4 regions of the Streptomyces sp. NPDC007095 genome follow, and region 4 is predicted to be linked to each of the others. Evidence: riboswitches for the same ligand, from Rfam matches in the RefSeq annotation. Region 4 holds a riboswitch; each other region holds the start of a gene.
What was found. A riboswitch is a leader RNA that binds a small molecule or an ion and turns the genes downstream of it on or off. The one in region 4 is predicted to bind cobalamin.

Region 1: it holds a riboswitch for cobalamin, as region 4 does, so the genes downstream of both, ABZ656_RS09075 (CbtB-domain containing protein) here and ABZ656_RS11920 (HoxN/HupN/NixA family nickel/cobalt transporter) in region 4, are expected to answer to the same signal.
Region 2: it holds a riboswitch for cobalamin, as region 4 does, so the genes downstream of both, ABZ656_RS45550 (prenyltransferase/squalene oxidase repeat-containing protein) here and ABZ656_RS11920 (HoxN/HupN/NixA family nickel/cobalt transporter) in region 4, are expected to answer to the same signal.
Region 3: it holds a riboswitch for cobalamin, as region 4 does, so the genes downstream of both, ABZ656_RS09685 (cobalamin biosynthesis protein) here and ABZ656_RS11920 (HoxN/HupN/NixA family nickel/cobalt transporter) in region 4, are expected to answer to the same signal.

What each region holds. Positions count from the first base shown of each region.
Region 1 is NZ_JBEYFS010000018.1:42,566-44,747, reverse strand. Features, by position in the region: gene ABZ656_RS09080 (MFS transporter) at 1-1,040, shown strand, start outside; cobalamin riboswitch at 1,161-1,309, shown strand; gene ABZ656_RS09075 (CbtB-domain containing protein) at 1,344-1,565, shown strand; gene ABZ656_RS09070 (CbtA family protein) at 1,589-2,182, shown strand, end outside.
Region 2 is NZ_JBEYFS010000213.1:7,969-10,150, forward strand. Features, by position in the region: gene ABZ656_RS45550 (prenyltransferase/squalene oxidase repeat-containing protein) at 1-1,184, opposite strand, end outside; cobalamin riboswitch at 1,296-1,425, opposite strand; gene ABZ656_RS45555 (phosphotransferase) at 1,474-2,142, shown strand; gene ABZ656_RS45560 (serine hydrolase domain-containing protein) at 2,136-2,182, opposite strand, start outside.
Region 3 is NZ_JBEYFS010000020.1:6,486-8,667, forward strand. Features, by position in the region: gene ABZ656_RS09680 (cobyric acid synthase) at 1-35, opposite strand, end outside; gene ABZ656_RS09685 (cobalamin biosynthesis protein) at 32-1,003, opposite strand; cobalamin riboswitch at 1,103-1,245, opposite strand; gene ABZ656_RS09690 (hypothetical protein) at 1,357-1,581, opposite strand; gene ABZ656_RS09695 (inorganic phosphate transporter) at 1,594-2,182, opposite strand, start outside.
Region 4 is NZ_JBEYFS010000026.1:32,648-34,829, reverse strand. Features, by position in the region: gene ABZ656_RS11920 (HoxN/HupN/NixA family nickel/cobalt transporter) at 51-1,142, opposite strand; cobalamin riboswitch at 1,170-1,373, opposite strand; gene ABZ656_RS11915 (hypothetical protein) at 1,454-1,672, shown strand; gene ABZ656_RS11910 (ferritin-like protein) at 2,085-2,182, shown strand, end outside.

The DNA of each region.
Region 1 (2,182 bases), on a different contig from region 4:
CGCAGGGCGCGGCGCTGGCGGTGCTCGCCGCGTTCCAGGCGGCCGACGGGCTGAACTTCGGCCAACTTGTCACCGCCGCCGCCGTGATCGGTGTCGCCACCGTCTTCTATGAAGTCGCCTACCAGTCCACGCTGCCCAGGCTCCTGCCGCTGAACTCCATCGCCGCGGCCAACGGCCTGCACCAGGCGACGTATTCGGTCAGCACCCTCGCCGGTCCCGCCGCGGCCGGCTTCCTGGTCGGCCAGTTGGGGGTGTCGCCGACCCTGACGGTGGCCGCCGCGTGCTCCGCCGGTGCCGCCGTGAGCGGTCTGCTGTTGCGGGGCGTCAGGGCCCCTGAACAGCCTCGTGAGTCGGCGCTGAAGGCGATCGGCTCCGGGCTCCGCTACACATGGTCCCTGCGACCGATCCGGGACCTGTGCGTTCAGGCCGGCCTGTCGAACCTGCACGAGAAGGCCTTTCTGACCGTCTTCCTGGTGTTCGCCGTCCGTGATCTCGACATGAGCGGCACCACGGTGGGCGTGATCACCGGCATCGGCAGTGTGGGGGCCCTGATCGGTTCGCTCTGCGCCACCCGGCTCACCCAACGGTGGGCCGTCGGCGGTGTGCTGGCCCTGGGTGCGGTGCTGGCCGCGGTGGGTCTGCTGCTCGTACCCGCCGTCAGCCGGGCAGGCGGGTACGTCGCCGTGCTCGCGTCGGTCGCCATGGTGGTGAACGGCTTCGGTGTCGCGCTGTTCAACGTGTTCGCCGTCAGCCTGCGGCAGGCCATTCCGCCGGAGCACCAGATCGGTGCGGTGACCGCGAGCTACCGCCTCGTCGCCCTGGGCACGCTGCCCCTGGGAGCCGTCGTCGGCGGTGCCCTGGCCGACGCCCTGTCACCCGGCACGGCCCTGTGGGCCGTCGGGGTCTCCTACCTCGTCGTCTCCTTCTGGCTCACGTTCTCCCCCCTCCGCGGCGCTCGCACGCTGGAGGAGGCACAGAAGCTCGGTCGTACGACGGACACGCCCGAGTCCCAGGACGCGGACCGGTCCCCCTCGGTCTGAGAGCGGGGCCGGGGCCCGAACTCAACTGGGTTCCGCCACCGCTGACCCGCTGTTCACCCGGGATCGGCCACCTGGCGCGAGAGGAAGATCACGCCAGGTGGCGCGGTCTTGGCCCCGCACCCGACACGCGGTACGGTCGGTGCGATATCGATGACGGCAAGACGGAAGCCGGTGGGAAACCGGCACGGTCGCGCCACTGTGAACGAGAGGCTCCAGCCCGCTGGGACCTCTCGTGAGTCAGACCCGTAGCCGTCGTCCAGTGCACCACCGAGATGGGACGCGAACTCCCGAGGAGGTCCTGCCATGGCGCAGACCGTCGCCCAGCCGACAACCACCACCCCCGTCGTTCCCGCCAAGCTGCCGCTCAAGGCGATAGCTCCGTGGGCGGTCTTCTTCGGCATCCTGATGCTCGTCCTGCTGTACTTCGTCGGTGCCGAACAGGGCGCCACCTCCGTCGTCTCCGGCTCGGACGTCCACGAGTGGGTGCACGACGCCCGCCACCTTCTCGGCTTCCCCTGCCACTGACCGAGGGGAACCCCGGCACTCCCATGAACTCCGCGACGGTAAGAAATCTCCTCGTGCGGGGCATGCTCGCCGGCCTCGGTGCCGGCCTGCTCGCCCTGGTTGCCGCCTACTTCCTCGGTGAGCCGAACGTCGACAGCGCGATCAGCTTCGAGGAAGCCCACTCCCACGAGCACGAGATGGAGATGGTCTCCCGCTCCCTGCAGTCCACCGCCGGTCTCGCCACCGGCGTTCTGGTCTACGGCGTCGCCTTCGGCGGAATCGCCGCGCTCGCCTTCTCCTTCGCGCTCGGCCGCGTCGGCCGCTTCAGCCCGCGGGCGACCGCACTGCTGCTGTCCGGCTGCGCGCTGCTGGCCGTGTACGTCGTGCCGTTCCTGAAGTACCCGGCCAACCCGCCGTCGGTCGGCAACCCCGACACCATCGGCAAGCGGACCACCCTGTACTTCCTGATGATGGTGCTCAGCGTGCTCCTCGCGATCGCCGCCACCATCCTGGGCAGGCGGCTGGCACCGAGGATCGGCACCTGGTACGCCACCGTCGCCGCGGTGGCCGCCTTCGCCGTCGTGATCGGTCTGGCGTACGCGTTCCTGCCGGTCGTCAACGAGGTGCCGAAGGACTTC
Region 2 (2,182 bases), on a different contig from region 4:
CCGACGAGACCGACGCCGATGATCCACCAGACGCTGACGCCGCTGTCGTCCTTCTTCGTGGCTTCCGCGGCGGACGCGGAGGAGGAGGCCGTGGGCTCGGCCGGGAGGGACGCGGGCGCGGGGCCGGTGGCGTTGAGCTGCTTGACGAGGTCCCGGCCGCCGAAGTCGCGCGGGTCGAACGTCGCCGCGTCGGCGGCGAGGACGAGTTGCGCGTACGCGGCGGGTCCGCTCTGCTCGGCCCACTGCGCGGAGTGGGCCTCCAGCCAGCGCATCGCGTCGGCCGCCTTGTCGCCGTGCCCGGCGGTGGCGAGCGCGACGACCGCGTCCGCCGTGTTGCCGTAGTCCGGCTGGTCCTTGGCGCCGGGCATCGTCGACGTGAGGTGCTGGTCCTTGGCGAGCGCCTTGACGAGGTACGCGGCGCCGTTCCGGGCCGCCTGCCCGGCGCTGTCGGCGGTCCCGCAGGAGAGGGGGTCGGCCACGGGCTTCAGGGGTTCACCGGCGAGGCCCCTGCCCAGGGCTCCGACCACGGCCGCCGCCGTCGCGTCCGCGTTGGCCGCGAGCTTGCCCTTCTTGTCCGGCTGGTAGGCGAACGCGCCCCCGTCGGCCCCGCCGCACGGGATCGACAGCTTCGCGAGGGCGTCGTACGGCGACTTGCCGCCCTTGGAGACATCGCTCGGCTTCAAGCCCACCCCCGCCAGCGCCCCGATCACCACGGACGTGGAGTTCGCGTCGCTCGCGCCGCCCGCGGTGTAGCCCCAGCCGCCGTCCTTGTTCTGTACGGACTTCAGCCATGCGACGGCCTTGTCCGTCTCGCCGCCGTGGCCGCCGAGCGCGGCGAGGGCCTGCACGGCCGCCGAGGTGCTGTTGGTGTCGACCATCGTCTTGGCGTCGCACTTCGCCGACGCGTCGGCGCGGTACGCCGCGAACGCCCCGTTCGCGCACTGCTGCCCGGCCAGCCAGTCGACGGCCTTCGCCGCGGGCTTCACACCGACGGTGTGCTGGGCGAGCAGCGCGAGGGACTGCCGCCAGACACCGTCGTAGGTGGGGTCGGTGGTGCCGTAGAGGCCGGAGGGTATCGCCGGGGCAGGCGAAGGCGAGGCGCCCTCGGCCACGGCGGCCGGGGCCAGGGCCGTACCGATCACTACGGTGGCGGCCAGTACCGCGGCGCTGCGGCGAACAAGCATGACTCTCCCTGCGGAAGCCGGGCAGCACCGGGCGCAGGCTTGGCCCCGAGCGGCTCCGGCCCCGTATCCCTCGACGGTGCCGGCCACCGGCGGGCTGCCGGTGGCACGAGCCGGTCACGTCCCGGACGAGGCGATCCGGCTTGCCACGCCTGTGGGTGGCTCACGGTTGCGGGTCAGCGCCGGAATTGCACCGGCTTCTCCGCGTACGGGTGTGATGACGACCTGCTTACTGTACCGGCCCGTAGGAATCGCCTGAGGAGCGGCTGTGGCGGCGGATAGGTTCGGAGCCATGCGGACGGGGAGACTGATCGGTTCGGGGCGTTCGGCGGATGTCTTCGAGGTGGAGGGGGAGCGGGGCTGGGTGGTGCGGCGGGATCGGGACGGGTGGGGGGACGCGGCGGCCGAGGCGGCGGTGATGGAGTACGTGCGGGAGCACGGATATCCGACGCCGGCCGTGCGGGCGGCGAGCCGGACCGAGATGGTGATGGAGCGGCTTTCGGGGCCGACCATGCTGGCGGCGTTCGAGGCGGGGGAGATCGGCGCGCGGGAGGGTGGTGGCGTGCTTGCCGGACTGCTGCGCGCGTTGCACGCCGTGCCCGGTCGGGGTTCCGGTGACGTGGGCGTCCGCGTACTGCACCTGGATCTGCACCCGGACAACGTGATGCTCACCCCGGACGGCCCGAAGGTCATCGACTGGTCCAACGCCGAGGACGGGCCGCCCGGTCTGGACTGGGGCATGTCCGCCGTGATCCTCGCGCAGGTCGCCGTCGGCGCTGAGGTCCACGCGGAGCCGGCCCGCGAGACGCTGGTCGCGATGCTCGACGGGAACGCGGACCGGGTGACGCGGGAAGGGCTTGCGCAGGCGCGGGTGCGGCGGGCCGCCAATCCGACCATGAGCGCACATGAGGTCCAACTCCTCGGGGATGCCGAGGAGTTGATCCGGACGCTGCTTCACTGAGCGGTGCGGCGCCAGAAGTCGCGCATCAGCGGGGTCGGCG
Region 3 (2,182 bases), on a different contig from region 4:
GAGGTGGTCCCGGCGACGAGCAGCCCGCCGCTCATGACGTACGCCCCTTCCTGAGCAGCCTCTGTACGAGCAGCCTCTGTACGAGCAGCCGCCCGCCGGCACTCACGCCGAGGGCGAGCCAGCCGACACGCCGTGACAGCCGTACGGCCCGTTCGATGTCGTCGACGTGTACGGCGCGCCCGGCGCCGTTGAGTTCGGGCCGGTGCTCGACGCGGCCCCCGTAGGAGAGGGTGCCGCCCAGACGCACTCCGAGCGCCCCCGCGAACGAGGCCTCCACGGGCCCGGCGTTGGGGCTCGGATGCTTGACGGCGTCGGCGCGCCAGGCCCGTACGGCCCCTCGTGGACTGTCACCCGCGAGGGCGGCGAGCACGGCGGTGAGACGAGCCCCCGGCCACCCGGCGACGTCGTCGAGCCGAGCCGAGGCCCACCCGTACCGCCGGTACCTGGGCGACCTGTGACCGACCATCGCGTCAAGGGTGTTGACGGCCCGAAAGCCCACGAGCCCCGGGACTCCGCCCACGGCCCCCCACACCAGGGCGCCCACCACGGCGTCGGAGGTGTTCTCGGCGACGGACTCGACGACGGCGCGCGCGATGCCGTCGGCGTCGAGGGCCTGGGGATCGCGCCCGCACAGATGCGGCAGCCGCTCCCGGGCCGTCTCGATCTCCCCGTCCGCGAGGGCGCCACCGATCGCCCGGGCCTCCCGCCCGAGCGTGGTGCCCCCGACGACGGCCCAGGTGGCGGCGGCCGTCAGCACGACGGACGCGGCACGTGAGGGGCGTACGGCACGGGAAGCGACGGCGGCGAGTCCGGCGGCACCGCCCACACACACGGCGGTGTGCAGCGCGCCCCACCCGCGGTGGTCCCGCCACAGCACCCGCTCCACGGTGCCCGCGCTCCGCCCGAACGCGGCGACCGGATGCCCCCGGCGGGGATCGCCGAGCAGCAGGTCACCGAGGAGTCCGGCGGCGGCGCCGTACGCGAAGACGCGATCGGCACGCACGGGGTCAGCCGACCGTCAGGTCGGGTGGAACCGTCGCTCGCAGGGCACTTGGGCAGCCGCGCATGGCGTTATGTCCTCACTCAGGGTGTCCACGCCCTGGTTCGACGAGACCGGCGGGGAGAGTTCCTGGCTCCCGGGGAGTTCCTTCCCCGGTCACAGTGGCGGGACCGCGCCGGATTCACACCGGCTTCCTCTTCTGTCGCCGTACTTGGCTCCGGCAGTCCACCACGGGTTGGAAGACCCGTCAACTTGCTGTTGACCTGCGCGGGGAGAGTGTGCGAAGGCCCACATACAGGTGGGGTGCGGGACGGTGATCCGTCCCGCACCCCACTCGAAGTGGTGCCCGTTTTGGGTTACTTGCCGACGATCAGGAAGATGCCGTACGCCACCGCCGCGGCGCACGCCGCGAAGCAGACGTACGCGCCGGTGACCGCGAGGGTCGCGGAGCCGCCCTGGGCGGACGCGGACTCGCGCTTGGAGAGGCCGACGATGCCGAGGGTGAAGAGGCCGACGAGGCCGACGGTGGTCACGAGGCTGACTCCGAAGACGGAGCCGAGGGCTGCCCAGTCGATGTGCATGCTGTTCTGTCCTTACACCGTGGCCGGGCGGGTGGGCTCCGCGTCCGGGGACGGGATGGTGGTCTTCAGGTCGCCGGACAGGTCGCCGGTGACGGGGCCCGCGGGCGGCGGGGTGACGGCGGCGATCGCGGCGGTGACGACGCCCGCGGGCTCGGCGTCGACGTCGTTGACGTTGTCGACGGTGACCGGCTGGCGGCGGGAGAGCTTCCAGATGGTGCCGGCGCCGGCGACGAGCAGCGCGCCGGTGAGGACGATGCCCCACGTGCCCTGCTTGGTCAGGAACTCGGCGGAGGCGCCGGCCAGACCGGCGGCCGGCAGGGTCAGGCCCCAGGCGACGAACATCCGGGTCGCGGTCGACCAGCGGACCACGCCGCCCTTGCGGCCGATGCCCGAGCCCATCACTGCGCCGGAGCAGACCTGGGTGGTGGAGAGGGAGAAGCCGATGTGCGAGGAGGCCAGGATGGCCGTCGCGGCGCTGGTCTGGGCGGCGAAGCCCTGCGGCGGCGCGAGGTCCGTGAGGCCCTTGCCCATGGTGCGGATGATGCGCCAGCCGCCCAGGTAGGTGCCGAGCGCGATGGCCGTACCGGCCGAGACGATGACC
Region 4 (2,182 bases):
CTCTTCGCCGACCCGGACAGGCGGCGTGAGGATGGATCACGCGTCGAGTGTCAGCCACCCGCTCCGAGACGGGCGGACCACCGCTGTTCCACCCTGGCCAGCCGCCAGTACGCCAGCGCCGCCGCCCAGACGACGACGAAGAGGCCGACGATGACATAGCCCACGTTGTCCAGGTCCAGCCCGGCGATCCAGCCGGTCACCGCGTCGCGCAGATCGAGCTTCTCGTGCAGCACCCCGACCAGTTCGATGGTGCCGATCAGGAAGGCGACGGCGATGGACAGGCCGGTGATGGTGAGGTTGTAGAAGACCTTGCGCACCGGGTTGGAGAACGCCCACTGGTAGGCGAAGTTCATGAAGGTGCCGTCGAGCGTGTCGAACAGGCTCATCCCTGCGGCGAACAGCAGCGGCAGGCACAGGATCGCGTACCACGGCAGCCCGGCCGCGGCACCGCTGCCCGCCATCACCATCAGGGTGACCTCGGTCGCGGTGTCGAAGCCGAGACCGAACAGGAAACCCAGGGGGAACATCTGCCCGGGCCGGGTGATCGACCTGGTGAAGCGGCCCAGGACACGGTTCATGAACCCGCGCGAGTCCAGGTGCTGTTCCAGAGCGGCCTCGTCGTACGTCCCCGATCGCATCGCCCGGAAGACCCGCAGAATGCCGGCGAGCGCCACGAGGTTGAGCGCCGCGATGAGGTAGAGGAAGGTCCCAGAGACAGTCGTGCCGACGACCCCGAGAGTCTGGTGGGTACGGGAGTCGTCGTTGAGCAGTGTGCCGGCGAGCTGTGCGCCTCCCGCGACCAGGGCCGCCATGGCGACCACCACGCTGGAGTGACCGAGCGCGAACCAGAAGCCGACCGACACCGGCCGCTTGCCGTCGGCCATCAGCTTGCGGGTGGTGTTGTCGATCGCGGCGATGTGATCGGCGTCGAACGCGTGCCGCATGCCCAGCGTGTACGCGGTCACCCCTAGGCCGAGCCCGAACGCCTTGGAACCGACCTCGTAGTGCCCCGGCACGACCAGCAGGAACAGGATGCCGAACGCCACGACGTGCAGCGCGGCGATCACCACCAGCAGCCCGGCGGTACGGACGGTGTCCTCGCGCCTCCAGCGAAAGTGTGTGGACTCGGTGGGCAGGGTCATACGATCACGCTCCAGCACCTCGTGGATCACCTCGTGAAGTGCCGTGGCCGGTCTCCTGGCTTACGGGTGCGTGCGTGTCCGTCCCGGCCTTCCCGTCCGCCGGGCGGCGAACAGTGACCGTGCACAACTGGGATGGATACTCCCCGATCACAGTGGCGAGGGCCGCTCCGGTCTGAACCCCGCGAAGGGCTGTCACCGGTCTTCCCGAACACCACGGCTTGCCCACCGTACGGGCCAACACGCACGGCTGCACAGCTGCGCCGCCACGCAGGTATCCAAGATCACATCGGGCCACACGAGAGGAGGTCCCCGTGTGCCTCGTTCCCGCCGAGCACTCCCACCACCGCCTCATCGACGGACACCGGATCTGCCATGTCATCGACACCATCGGCGAGCCCGGCCGCATCCTGCCCCCCTGGGCCGAGCGTTTCTCCCCGCTCTCCTGGCCTCTCCGCCCTCCCCTCTTCATGGCCCCGCGGCAGACAGGCCCCCTCGCCGTACGTCGGACCTGGCGATCGCGACCGGCATGAACGACTCCGCTGTGCCCCAGCCCGCAGGGCCGGTCCGAAACGGGAGCCGTCCCGCGAATCCCGGTCACCTCAATTTGTATGTAGTCGGGGCCGATGGCCGCTTGGTTCCCGGCCCTGGACCGATGGCGTGGTGAGGCGCGTCGTGCGCTGCAGGCGCCACGGAGAGACCGGGCGAGGCTGCTAGCTTCGCGCACCTGGTTCGAGGGCGATGCCGGGATCACCGGCGGGTGCGGAGGCGGCCGTGGCGAAGGCGAATGGAATTCCCGAGGAAGCGGCCGGTGTTCCTGTTCGGCGTCGCAGCCTGCTGACGTCGGCTGCACTGGCGGCGGGCCCACCGGTCTCGGTGGCCGCTTGCACTCACAGCCCCCGGCGTTCGGAGCCCGAACGGTACGCCCCACCGCAACACGGGACCGTGGCCCGCCTGGTCGCCGTCCCGGAGAAGAACCGCGGCGTCGACTGGCTCAGATCGGCCCTTCAGGTGGCCGTGGAAATCGAGTTCTCCACCATCCC